Regions from separate parts of the Vibrio limimangrovi genome, predicted to be linked through region 2. Evidence: predicted binding sites of a transcription regulator. Region 2 holds the regulator's gene; each other region holds the start of a gene.

Region 1 (3,528 bases), on a different contig from region 2:
TTCAAGACATCAAAGCCGCGATGCGTAAGAACAAGCTTCACTCAGTTTGTGAAGAAGCTTCTTGCCCTAACCTGGCTGAGTGTTTTAACCACGGTACTGCGACCTTTATGATCCTGGGCGCAATTTGTACTCGTCGTTGCCCTTTCTGTGACGTTGCTCATGGCCGTCCTCTGCCTCCAGAAGCAGAAGAGCCACAAAAACTGGCGAAAACCATCGCTGATATGAAGTTGAAGTATGTGGTAATCACCTCAGTAGACCGTGACGATCTACGTGATGGTGGTGCTCAGCACTTTGCTGACTGTAACCGCGAGATCCGTGCGCTGAACCCTGAGATTAAGATTGAAACTCTGGTTCCTGATTTCCGTGGTCGTATGGACGTCGCACTGGATCTGATGAAAGATAACCCGCCAGATGTGTTCAACCACAACCTGGAAACTGCACCGCGTCTTTACCGTAAAGCTCGTCCTGGTGCGAACTACAAGTGGTCTCTGCAACTACTGCAGAAATTCAAAGAGCAGCATCCAGACGTACCGACTAAGTCAGGTCTGATGATGGGGCTTGGCGAGACAAAAGAAGAGATCATCGAAGTACTGAAAGATCTGCGTGAACATGGCGTAACTATGCTAACACTTGGTCAGTACCTGGCACCAAGTCGTCACCACTTGCCAGTAGAACGTTACGTTCCACCAGCAGAGTTTGACGAGCTAAAAGAAATCGCACTAGAACTAGGCTTCACACACGCCGCGTGTGGTCCATTTGTTCGCTCTTCATACCATGCCGACATGCAAGCACAAGGTCTTGAGATCAAGTAAGTAACTCGAGATAACTCACTGAAAAGGTTGGCACTACGCCAACCTTTTTTGTATCTATCGTTCAGAAAAAGAGATTCCCTATCCCACTCGTTCCTAGATTGTAGGGAATACCGAACCCATTCCAAACGCCAGACAAACAAAAAGGCCCTCAATTGAGGACCTTTAATATATCAATGTTCAAAATAGATGAGTCGAGTTCTAGGAGAACACACGGAATTTGCGCGAGCAAATGAGTATGTTCGACACCGAAATCGGCTCACTCTATGAAGAAGCTATCGTTTACAAAGCAAATTATGCGTAAACTGGCAGACGCTTACAGATATCTAGCACTTTTTGCTTAGTAGCTTCGATAACTTCTGCGTTGTCGATGTTATCAAGAACATCACACATCCAGTTCGCTAGCTCTTTTGCGTCTTCTACAGTGAAGCCACGACGAGTGATCGCTGGCGTACCAACACGGATACCAGACGTTACGAATGGGCTACGTGGGTCATTTGGTACTGAGTTTTTGTTTACTGTGATGTTCGCTGCACCTAGTGCTGCGTCCGCTTCTTTACCAGTGATGTTCTTGTCGATTAGATCAACCAGGAACAGGTGGTTTTCTGTACCATTAGAAACAATTTTGTAACCGCGCTCTTGGAACTGAGCAACCATTGCTTTCGCGTTTTCAACTACGCGAGCTTGGTATGCTTTAAATTCAGGTTCCATCGCTTCTTTGAACGCTACTGCTTTACCAGCGATAACGTGCATTAGAGGACCACCTTGACCACCAGGGAAGACAGCTGAGTTCAGCTTTTTGTACATCTCTTCGCCAGCGTTAGACAGGATAAGACCACCACGTGGACCTGCTAGTGTTTTGTGCGTTGTTGTTGTTACAACGTGTGCGTATGGTACTGGTGTTGGGTAAACGCCTGCTGCGATAAGACCAGCAACGTGAGCCATATCTACGAAAAGGTAAGCATCAACTTTGTCTGCGATTTCACGCATGCGTTTCCAATCAACGATTTGAGAGTAAGCTGAGAAACCACCGATGATCATCTTAGGCTTGTGCTCAAGCGCTAGCGCTTCCATCTCGTCGTAGTTGATTTGACCAGCTTCGTCGATACCGTAAGGGATAACGTTGTAGTGCTTACCAGAGAAGTTTACTGGTGAACCGTGAGTCAGGTGACCACCGTGCGCCAGGCTCATGCCTAGTACTGTGTCGCCTGGGTTTAGAAGCGCCATGTATACTGCGCTGTTTGCTTGAGAACCTGAGTGAGGCTGTACGTTTGCGTACTCACAACCGAACAGTTCACACGCACGATCGATTGCTAGTTGTTCCGCTTTATCTACGTACTCACAACCGCCGTAGTAACGCTTGCCTGGGTAGCCTTCAGCGTATTTGTTCGTTAGCTGAGAACCTTGAGCTTCCATTACACGTGGGCTTGTGTAGTTTTCAGAAGCGATAAGTTCAATGTGTTCTTCCTGGCGAAGAGTTTCTTCCTGGATAGCTGCGAACAGTTCCGCATCGTAATCTGCGATGTTCATATCACGCTTAAGCATCTGTATCTCCTGACTCAGATTAATACTGAAATTGGCAAAAAAACTGTTTAATGACCGAGCGCAAACGTTTTCGTCACTCTAATGGCGCGCATTCTACATAATTTGATCTGGGTCATAAAGAGAAAATTAAAATTTTTCTCATGCAGTTTTTTCATGATGACCAGTAATAAATATCATGTCGATGTTGCAATCATTTTAACAACGACATTACTGTCAATTTTGTGCTTTACACCCTGTAAAACAGCAATTACATAGGTTTACCGTAAATTTTAGCCTCTAGCTACCGAAAAGATCATCTTTTTACTATCATGCCTGCCTTATTTCTCACCGGCGACTGAAAATTGATGGAAAAACACTCACTAAAAGAAGACTGGGTAGCAATTCTCACGGGTACCTTTTTGGTTGCTCAAGGCGTTTTCTTTCTCCAATCTGCGCAACTCCTTACAGGAGGAACCACGGGATTGGCATTGCTTATTAGCCAATTTACACCTTTTACCTTTGGTGTGCTGTATTTTTTGATTAACACTCCTTTTTATTTGTTAGCCTGGAAACGTTTTGGGCGTCATTTTGCAATCAATAGTGTCATTTCTGGTGCTTTAGTCTCGATTTTTGCCGATCATCTTTATTTACTGATCTCGTTAGAATCAGTAAATGAAATCTACTGTGCGGTTGCAGGCGGATTACTGATGGGATTAGGTATGCTGATCTTGTTCCGCCATCGTTCGAGTCTGGGCGGCTTTAATGTCTTGTGCCTGTTTATCTACGACAAATTCGGCATTTCTGTCGGCAAGAGTCAGATGGCGATTGATGTGTGTATTGTATTGGCGTCGATGTTCTTCGTCTCACCTTGGGTAATCGCGTTGTCAGCCTTAGGGGCGTTTGCGCTTAATCTGGTACTTGCGATGAACCACAAACCACATCGCTATTCCGTGACCTACGGTTCGTAACGAAAAGCTAAATGAAAAAAGGCTTTGGGGAGCATTCCAAAGCCTTTAGTGGGAACAAAAGTCCTAGAGGGGCGTTTTCTTATTCTTCAATCAACAATATTCGCGTTTCATACGGACGCAGTGTCTGATGACGAGAAGCAACCGCACTTGCCGAATTATGGTAGTTGGACAACAAACGCTTGGCTTTAGTCATCTCAAAGTACTCTGGCAATACACATTCTACCTCT
Region 2 (3,528 bases):
TTGTCGATACTATCCGTACGTGCTGTGACTAATATGATACCAATATCGGATTGGCTACGTAATTCACGCGTAAGCATCAGGCCATCTTCACCCGGCAAGTTGATAGCCAGCATAATCAGGTCAATATCACCCGCTTGCAGTGTTTCACGCATTTCTGCGCTGCTCCCTGCCTCACTAACGGTGTAGCCTTCGTTTTGGAAGTATCCCGCCAGCTTACTACGCGTGACAACATCATCTTCTACGACTAATACGTGATAGCTCATTTACACCACTTTCCGTCATTTGCTTATCCAAGATGTATTCTATTCATAACTATTCACATTTCTAGTCACTGGCAGATTTAAAGGCAAGATTTCACGCTTTTTTTGATTCAAAACAAGCTTGCGAAACGTCATTATTAAACGGACATAATTGGCCAGAAAACATCATAGTTGTCGTTATTAATTGATTACACTTAAAGGACATCCGTTAGTGATTTTATGATGCGACACATAAAACATCATTGAGGAGCCTGGAATGCAAGAAGTGAAAGCTTTTAATGAAAAACGCGCCGAAATTTACTGGTGGTTTTCTAGCTTGTTTGTCAAAGAACTGGCAGACAAAGAGCTGGAAGCTTACCACAGTGTTGAAATTCGGAGTTTTTTAGCTGGCTTAAGTGAAAATGACACTCTAAAACCTTCAATTGACGTTCTGGTAGATGCACTGAACCGATTACAAAACCGTAAAGATGCCCAACTCGCACTCGCCGCCGACTTTTGTGAACTGTTCTTAAAAACAGAAAAGTATGGGGCTCCGCCTTATGCTTCCCTGTACATTTGCGAAACAGGTTTACTGAATAACAAATCAACACAAGAGATGGAGAAGTTGATGGCTGATTTCGGCGTACCAATTGACGATAAGCTTAACGAACCTGCCGATCACTTAGCCGTAGAACTCGATTTTTTAGGCAGCATGATTATCCGTTCCAATGAGCTCGAACAAGAAAAACATATGGAACAAGCCTTCTCAAATCAGAATGATTTCATCGAACGTCAACTCTTATCTTGGCTGCCACAATTTGCAGCAAAATGTCAGCAAATGGATGATTTCGGTTTCTACGCAAGCGTCGCGCAACTATTAGTTGCATTTTGCAAACTAGACAGCGCTTACCTTCTTGGTGAATAATTGCCACCAATGATTGGGAGCCTATTTTCGCGCTCCCCAATTTTTATTCGTTTGCCCTTCATTGAGTCCCATTGCTTGCTTTTTTAGCAATCAAAATGTGACATAAAAGACACAAATCTGCTGCTGAAGTCATTGCCAGCCAACCCACATAGGGCTAAAATGTGAACGCAAACGATTAAATATGATTTTTATGTAAACCGCTGAAATAAAGCGGTTTTTGTGTTTTCTTACTAGGTTGACGTTCTCTTCTTCGCTCAGAGAAAGACGATAATATTCATCAACCGTATTGCTACAGACCTTCTACCGTTTTCGGAGCTGTCACTGCGAAACAGATTCAGCGTACACGTTTATGCGGCACTAAGTTTACAAAAGGCACTCAGTAAAAGGTTTTATACTCCAAGGTATATTAGTAGCTCGATACAGGACACCTTTATGGCCACTATAAAAGACGTTGCTCGATTAGCCGGCGTTTCTACTACTACAGTTTCGCACGTCATCAACAAGACGCGTTTTGTTGCAGAAGCAACTCAAGAAAAAGTAATGAAAGCAGTTGATGAGCTCAATTACGCACCGAGCGCAGTTGCTCGTAGCTTGAAATGTAACTCAACTCGTACCATCGGAATGTTGGTAACTCAATCGACTAACCTATTCTTCTCAGAAGTTATCGATGGTGTTGAAAGCTACTGTTATCGTCAAGGTTACACTCTGATCCTATGTAATACCGGTGGTATCTACGAAAAGCAACGCGATTACATTCGAATGCTGGCTGAAAAGCGTGTGGATGGGATTTTAGTGATGTGTTCAGACCTGACGGAAGAACTAAAAGAGATGCTTGACCGTCATTCTGATATTCCAAAAGTGGTCATGGATTGGGGCCCTGAGAGCTCACAAGCCGACAAGATCATGGATAACTCAGAAGAAGGCGGCTACATCGCAACTAAGTATCTGATTGACAACGGTCATACTGATATTGCCTGCTTAAGTGGTCACTTCGAAAAACTCGCGTGCCAAGAGCGCATTATGGGCTTCCGCCGAGCAATGGCAGAAGCGAATATACCCGTAAACGAAGATTGGATTCTTGAAGGTAACTTTGAATGTGATACCGCGGTTCTGGTTGCTGACAAAATTACCGCAATGAAAAAGCGTCCTACCGCAGTATTCTGTTTCAACGACACAATGGCTTTGGGCTTAATGAGTCGTTTACAACAAAATGGCATTAAGATCCCGGACGATGTTTCCGTGGTTGGTTATGACAATATCGAATTGGCAGAATACTTTTCTCCGCCACTTACGACCATTCACCAACCGAAACGCCGTGTTGGTAAAAATGCATTCGAAATTTTACTTGAACGCATTAAAGACAAAGAGCACGAGAAGCGCATTTTCGAAATGCAGCCAGAACTGGTCGTTCGTAATACAGTGAAAAAGCTCAATTAATTGGCAACAAGCGCTCTCCGGAGCGCTTATTTTTTGTCTCAACATAAGCCTTTTACTCAATAACGCTACGACTAAAAGTTAAATGTTTGGTAAGTTGCTGTTTTAGCTGCGTGTAGTCCTTTTCTCACACCCATACCTCTCGTTGAAAAACCTTTGCCCAAGATATGAACACCAAGACATAATCTTGATTAATTTTCCTGAACTAACATCACACTTCATTCGCTAGAATGTGATGTTAATTCAAGAGACAAAGTATTCTCGACAGGTCACGCACAGGGCAAACCATCCGAAAGGGTGGGACGCAAAGCTTCCGGCCTGAACCATTTGATTAATGGAAGGTAGCGGGGTTACCGATGGCAAATATACATATGATGAGTTTACCCTTTAATGACATTGTTCCTGTATGTATTTGCTAACCTCTCGGACCTGACTTTTGGTGGCGTAATGTTAATTACACCGAGATAACACATCATGGATAAACCGATACTCAAAGATTCTATGAAGCTATTTGAGGCACTTGGTACAATCAAGTCGCGCTCAATGTTTGGTGGCTTTGGACTTTTCGCTGATGAGACGATGTTTGCACTGGTTGTGAATGATCAACTTCACATCCGAGCAGACCAACAAACTTCATCTAACTTCGAGACGCAAGGACTCAAACCCTACGTATATAAAAAGCGTGGGTTTCCGGTCGTTACTAAATACTACGCGATTTCCAATGATTTATGGGAATCAAGTGAGCGTTTGATAGAAGTAGCGCAGCAGTCGTTAGCACAGGCCAAATTAGAAAAAAAGCAACAAGCCAGTACTAAGCCGAACAGATTGAAAGACTTGCCCAACCTGAGGCTGGCTACCGAGCGAATGCTAAAGAAGGCGGGTATTGAATCAGTAGAGCAGTTAGAACAGAAAGGCGCTCTAAGCGCCTAT
Region 3 (3,528 bases), on a different contig from region 2:
TAAATTAGCCTCATCTGATTTCTGCTCCTATCTAGCCCACCAAATGTGTTGGTGGGCACGTTTTATTGCAACATAATCCATTTAATTTCATTTTTTTGTGATAGAATCCCGCCTCTTTTTTTTCTCACTCAAGAACAAGCATGAAGTTTCCTGGTCAGCGTAAATCTAAACACTACTTCCCCACTCACGCCAGAGATCCATTAGTTAATCAAATTCGTCAAGCTCCGAAGCTATACCGCCCAACCATTATTGGTGTCGGTCAGACCATCGTAGATATCGAAGCTCGGGTAGATGACGCATTTTTAGAAAAGTACAACTTAAGTAAAGGGCACTCGCTTGTTCTTGAAGAGACCAAAGCAGATGCCCTGTACGAAGACCTCGTTGAACAAGGCCTGATTACTCACCAATATCCAGGGGATACAATCGGGAACACGCTGCACAACTACTCTGTGCTAGCTGATAGTAAATCAGTCCTGCTTGGTGTGATGTCGAAGAATATTCAAGTCGGTTCATTCGCATATCGTTACCTCTGCCGCACATCTTCTCGCATGAATCTCAATCATCTACAGACGGTAGACGGCCCTATTGGTCGTTGTTATACCCTTATTACACAAGATGGTGAGCGTACCTTCGCAATCAATGAAGGTCACATGAACCAACTTCTGCCTGAAAGTATTCCTGAAGACATATTCAGCAAAGCGTCTGCTCTTGTGGTTTCTTCGTACCTAATGCGTGGAAAAGAACAAGATCCAATGCCAAAGGCCGTTCAAAGAGCGATAGATTTTGCCAAGAAGCACGATGTTCCTGTTGTACTTACACTAGGCACTAAATACGTCATCGAAGGTAATGCAAAGTGGTGGCAGGAGTATATTCGTGAGAATGTTTCTGTTGTTGCGATGAATGAAGAGGAAGGTGCGGCTCTTACAGGACTGTCAGATCCACTTGCAGCTGCAGATAAAGCACTCGATTGGGTTGACCTAGTACTGTGCACTGCAGGTCCAAATGGCCTTTACATGGCGGGTTACACGGACGACAAGGTAAAACGCGAAACGACTCACGACATGCTAGAAGGTTCGATTGAAGCCTTTAACAAGTTTGAATTCAGCCGTGCTATGCGTAAAGATGACTGTGAGAACCCAATAAAAGTCTATTCTCATATTGGACCATATCTGGGTGGCCCACTAAAAATCAAGAATACCAACGGTGCCGGCGATGCTGCGCTCTCTGCCCTTCTTCATGACATGGCAGCAAACTCTTTCCATCATAAAGAAGTTCCAAATTCAGAGAAACATCAAGTTCGTTGTTTGACTTACTCATCACTATCACAAATTTGTAAATACTCGAATCGAGTGAGCTATGAAGTATTAACTCAGCATTCACCTCGACTGTCACGAGCACTACCGGAACGCGAAGACAGTTTAGAAGAGACCTACTGGGATCGCTAAATTCTGAACCTTAGAATAAAAAGGATACTTAGGCCATCGGTTGGTGGCCTTTTTGTTTTGATCTAGCGCATTGTTTGGTTGAATTTGCTATTGTGTAGCACATTAGGTCGCATTAAATTCTTTACACTCTTTTTCTTACCAGTATTATTCTCGCGCAAACGTTTGCGCAAAACATCGTAAGCTTTTCAGATAGATTGAAGTTAAACACCACGTGTTAGCCACTTTTTGGGAGTATCCATGCAGTCTGATATTGAAATTTGCCGAAACACACCTTTATCATCCATTAAGACTATCGCATCCAATGCGGGTCTGGAGCCTCATGAATATGACACACACGGCAAATACAAAGCCAAAGTGCACCCCAATTGTCTCAATCGCTTAAAAGACAATGAAGATGGTAAATTAGTACTGGTTACTGCTATCACTCCCACTCCACTTGGCGAAGGGAAAACCGTGACCACTATTGGTCTTGCTCAAGGGCTGGCAAAACTGAATCAATCTGTAATTGCTTGTATCAGGCAGCCATCTATGGGACCAGTTTTTGGTATCAAAGGTGGCGCAGCAGGCGGTGGCTACTCCCAGGTAGCACCAATGGACGAGCTTAACTTACACTTAACGGGCGATATTCACGCCGTGACTGCGGCACATAACCTTGCTTCAGCTGCACTTGATGCACGTCTTTACCACGAGCAACGTGAAGGCTATGACGCATTTGAAACTCGCACAGGTTTAAAAGCACTAAAAATAGACCTTAACAGCATAACCTGGAAGCGCGTTATGGATCATAACGACCGCGCTTTACGAATGGTAAAAATCGGTTTAAATGAGCCAGGCAAGAGCATCAATGGAAATGAACGTGATGAAGGTTTCGATATTTCTGCTGCGTCCGAATTGATGGCTATCATCGCTCTGGCTAAAGATTTAAAAGATCTACGCCAACGAATTGGACGGATTGTTGTCGCTTATGATGTGAATGGGCAACCAGTTACAACGGAAGATCTTCAAGTCGCCGGAGCGATGGCTGTGACTTTAAAAGAAGCGATTGCTCCTACACTGATGCAAACGTTAGAAGGCGTTCCGACTCTAATTCACGCAGGCCCTTTCGCTAATATTGCCCATGGCAATTCCTCTATCATCGCTGATGAAATCGCCCTAAAACTAGCTAGTTACACTGTCACAGAAGCGGGTTTTGGATCTGATATGGGGTTCGAAAAAGCGTGCAATATAAAAGCCGCTGCAGCAAACCTTGCTCCCGACTGTGTAGTGATCGTTGCAACGCTTCGTGGACTAAAAGCAAACTCAGGACATTATGATCTTCGTCCGGGTACGCCTATCCCTGATTCCCTATTTAATCCAGATGAGTCTGCGTTAAAAGCTGGATTCGAAAACCTGAAATGGCACATTAACAACGTCCACAAATATGGTATCCCTGCCGTAGTCGCCATCAACCAGTTCCCACAAGACTGTGCAGATGAGTTGTCAACACTTAAGAAGCTAATCCATGAGTTTAATCCGAGTGTAAAAGTCGCCCTCAGTAACGCTTTTGCAAAAGGTGGCGAAGGTACTCGAGAACTGTCTCAATTTGTCGTTGACGCGTGCAACATTCCAACGAGTTTCCGACCGCTTTACACTAAAGAGCAAAGCCTTAAAGAGAAGATAATGTCTGTTTGTGAAGTGGGCTATGGCGCAGCTAATATAGAACTGAGTGAGTTAGCGGCATCGCAACTGAAACGATTCGAAAGACTTGGGTTCGATAACTTGGCGGTGTGCGTAGCAAAAACACCGCTTTCAATTACGACCGATTCAAGCGTCAAGGGAGCACCTAAAGGCTTTACGGTACCGATTCGTGAATTACGCTTATGTGCTGGCGCGGGATTTGTCTATGCACTGACTGGTAGTGTAATGACGATGCCGGGACTGCCTGATAAGCCTGCATTTATGAACCTAGACTTAGACGACGATGGCAACATTATCGGTCTTTCTTAGGACAATAACTTCACGTTGAATTGATTAAAGCATTAATGATAAAGGGAGCAATGTGCTCTCTTTATCTTATTGTTTCTTCGCTACTTTACATTGTAAA
Region 4 (3,528 bases), on a different contig from region 2:
TGACTGCCTTTTTTGATTTTTTAAATCTGCGAGAAAGAGTTAGAGGACTACTCTTCATCCTCAGCGGCAGCGTAACCGTGTTTACCGAGTTCTTTGCCATCTAACCAGGCTTTACCGTTTTGCATCTTCAGTCTGTCTTCAACCAGCCACTTCGTCACAATTGGATAGATGGTGTGCTCTTGGGTTTGCACGCGTGCTGCCAGTGTTTCCGCATCATCATCTTCAAAAACAGGCACTTTTGCTTGCAGAACAATTGGGCCACCGTCTAGCTCTTCCGTCACAAAATGGACACTGGTGCCGTGTTCTTTATCTTTTGCATCAATGGCACGCTGGTGGGTGTGCAAGCCTGGATATTTTGGCAGCAGGGAAGGGTGAATGTTGATCATCTTCCCCATGTAATGCTGGACAAACTCGCTGCTGAGAATGCGCATGTAACCGGCCAGAATGACTGCGTCAGGTTTGTACTGATCGATTTGTTTCATTAACTCAGCATCAAATGCGTCGCGTGATTCAAATGCTTTTGGATCGACAAAATGGCCATCAACATTGAATTTTTTCGCTCGCTCTAATCCGTAAGCATCCGCTTTATTTGAGAAAACGGCAGCAACTTGTGCGTTAGGCATATTCGCTTCACACGCTTCCAGTATCGCTTGTAGGTTACTGCCACTACCAGAAATTAGGACCACTATGTTTTTCATGATGTTGAGACTGCCTTACTATTGTAGGTTTTCTAAATTACCTACTATTGAAATGGTTTTCGAGTTCCAGATAGCAGAATGAGGACCTAGTGTCCTCATTCTTTTTATTTTGTGAGCGAGAATCGCAAGTTAGTTAATTTCAACTTGTTCTTCATTTGCTTCCGCTTGAGCGATTTCACCAATCACCCATGCGTTTTCGCCTTCTTCTTGTAGAAGTGCAACTGCTGCTTCAGCTTGTTCTTTAGGTAGGGCAACGATTAGGCCAACACCACAGTTAAATGTACGGTACATTTCGCGGGTTTCTACGTTACCTTTCTCTTGTAGCCATTGGAAAATCACTGGCCATTCCCAGCTGTTACCGTCGATCACTGCTTTAGTGCCTTCAGGTAGTACGCGAGGGATGTTTTCCCAGAAACCACCACCAGTGATGTGTGAGATAGCGTGAATGTCGTGCTTCTCAATCATCTTCAGTGCTGATTTGATGTAAATCTTAGTTGGTTCAAGAAGGTGTTCACCGATAGTACGGCCTTCCAGTAGTTCGTTTTTGTCAGCACCAGAAACTTCAAGGATTTTACGAACCAGTGAGTAACCGTTTGAGTGTGGACCGCTAGAACCTACAGCGATAAGTGCATCACCAACCGCAACTTTAGTGCCGTCAATGATATCTTCTTTCTCTACTACGCCAACACAGAAACCAGCAACGTCGTAGTCTTCGCCTTCATACATTCCAGGCATTTCAGCAGTTTCACCACCGATAAGTGCACAACCAGCTTGCACACAACCATCCGCGATACCAGAAACAACATCTGCCGCGGTGTCTACGTCTAACTTGCCTGTTGCGTAGTAATCTAAGAAGAACAATGGCTCAGCACCTTGCACGATTAGATCGTTTACACACATAGCAACAAGGTCGATGCCGATGGTATCGTGCTTGTTCATATCCAGTGCCAGGCGAAGTTTCGTACCTACACCGTCGGTACCAGAAACCAGTACAGGTTGTTTGTATTTCGTTGGTAATTCGCATAAAGCGCCAAAACCACCGATACCACCCATCACTTCAGGGCGACGAGTACGTTTAACCGCACCCTTAATACGATCTACAAGCGCATTGCCTGCATCAATATCTACACCAGCGTCTTTATAGCTAAGAGAAGAGTTATTACCACTCACAGGGAAGTCCTCGGTATTTAAGTTGGATATGAAAACGGCGCTATTCTACCAGTGCTTAAATACAGATAGCAAACGTTTGCGCGAGTTTTTTTCTTTAGTCATATATCCTGATTTCCTAGTGGAAATCGTGTATAATCTGAAGGTTTGTTTAAATATAGCCAACTATAGCCGGAGATGGACATGAAAGTTGTTGAAGTAAAGCACCCTCTAGTAAAACATAAAATTGGTCTAATGAGAGAAGGTGATATCAGCACAAAGCGTTTTCGTGAGTTAGCGACAGAAGTCGGTAGCCTACTTACTTACGAAGCGACAGCAGACTTTGAAACTGAGAAAGTTACTATCGAAGGTTGGAATGGTCCAGTAGAAGTTGACCAAATTAAAGGTAAAAAAGTAACAGTAGTGCCAATCCTTCGTGCTGGTTTGGGTATGATGGATGGTGTTCTTGAGCACATGCCAAGTGCACGTATCAGTGTAGTCGGTATTTACCGCGACGAGGAAACGCTAGAACCAGTACCATACTTTAACAAGCTTGCGTCTAACATCGATGAGCGTATCGCGCTGGTTGTTGACCCAATGCTGGCAACTGGTGGTTCGATGATCGCGACGATCGACCTTCTGAAAGAGAAAGGTTGTAATCAAATTAAAGTTCTTGTTTTGGTTGCGGCTCCAGAAGGTATTGAAGCTCTGGAAAAAGCACACCCAGACGTTGAACTATATACAGCGGCAATTGATGAGAAGCTGAACGACAAAGGTTACATCGTTCCTGGTCTTGGTGACGCGGGTGATAAGATTTTTGGTACTAAATAAGCGCACAAAACACGCTTAATCAGTTGTGAACAAAGAAGAAAGGCTTGGTTAATACCAAGCCTTTTTTGTATAAGTCTAAGTTGATTCGACAAATTAGTTTGCTTTGTCTTCTTCCATTTGAGCGTTATCTACAACGTGGTTTTCACCCAGGTCGTGTGGAAGCACAAGGTTAAGAATGATCGCCACGATACCGCACAAGCTAACGCCTTGTAGGCTGAACTCGCCAATACCGAAAGCCATGCCGCCGATACCGAATACTAGCGTAACTGCAACGATAACCAGATTACGAGATTTGTGTAGGTCCACGTGGTTTTTGATCAGTGTGTTCAAACCTACCGTTGCGATAGAACCAAATAGCAGGATCATGATGCCACCCATGACAGGTACAGGGATTGTCTGAAGAATTGCGCCTAGCTTACCAACCAGAGCCAGAACAATAGCCGTCACTGCTGCCCACGTCATAATCACCGGGTTGAATGCTTTAGTCAGCATAACTGCGCCAGTCACTTCACTGTAGGTTGTATTTGGCGGTGCACCAACCATCGCCGCTGCCATAGTCGCTACCCCGTCACCTGCGATAGTGCGGTGAAGGCCTGGCTTTTTAAGGTAGTCTTTACCCGTTACATTTGAGATCGCCAGCATGTCACCCACGTGTTCCACAGCAGGGGCGATCGCTACAGGGATCATAAATAGAATCGCGTTAATATTGAATTCTGGTGTCGTGAAGTTTGGCAATGAAAGCCAAGCCGCCTGTGCTACTGGTGTAAAGTCAACCACACCGTATGCAAGTGACACTGAGTAACCAGCCAAAATACCACCCACGATCGGTACTAGCTTCAGGAAGCCTTTTGCA

What was found. The regulator PurR, encoded in region 2, represses purine synthesis genes. The targets are predictions, from matches to a motif close to TNANGNAAACGTTTNCNTNA.
Region 1: glyA (serine hydroxymethyltransferase) is a predicted target of PurR. The motif match lies at 2,411-2,430, and genes of this name have one in related genera.
Region 3: ACWYU8_RS05605 (formate--tetrahydrofolate ligase) is a predicted target of PurR. The motif match lies at 1,596-1,615, and genes of this name have one in related genera.
Region 4: purM (phosphoribosylformylglycinamidine cyclo-ligase) is a predicted target of PurR. The motif match lies at 1,933-1,952, and genes of this name have one in related genera.

What each region holds. Positions count from the first base shown of each region.
Region 1 is NZ_JBSUGF010000016.1:20,446-23,973, forward strand. It holds gene lipA (lipoyl synthase) at 1-812, shown strand, start outside; gene glyA (serine hydroxymethyltransferase) at 1,104-2,354, opposite strand; gene ACWYU8_RS19210 (YitT family protein) at 2,699-3,301, shown strand; gene treC (alpha,alpha-phosphotrehalase) at 3,381-3,528, opposite strand, start outside.
Region 2 is NZ_JBSUGF010000010.1:112,851-116,378, reverse strand. It holds gene torR (two-component system response regulator TorR) at 1-263, opposite strand, end outside; gene torD (molecular chaperone TorD) at 517-1,164, shown strand; gene purR (HTH-type transcriptional repressor PurR) at 1,597-2,601, shown strand; cyclic di-GMP riboswitch class I at 2,868-2,956, shown strand; gene ACWYU8_RS14940 (TfoX/Sxy family DNA transformation protein) at 3,073-3,528, shown strand, end outside.
Region 3 is NZ_JBSUGF010000005.1:258,561-262,088, forward strand. It holds gene ACWYU8_RS05595 (CreA family protein) at 1-8, shown strand, start outside; gene ACWYU8_RS05600 (inosine/guanosine kinase) at 141-1,445, shown strand; gene ACWYU8_RS05605 (formate--tetrahydrofolate ligase) at 1,683-3,431, shown strand.
Region 4 is NZ_JBSUGF010000002.1:164,342-167,869, reverse strand. It holds gene purN (phosphoribosylglycinamide formyltransferase) at 48-698, opposite strand; gene purM (phosphoribosylformylglycinamidine cyclo-ligase) at 828-1,868, opposite strand; gene upp (uracil phosphoribosyltransferase) at 2,049-2,675, shown strand; gene ACWYU8_RS02840 (uracil-xanthine permease family protein) at 2,769-3,528, opposite strand, start outside.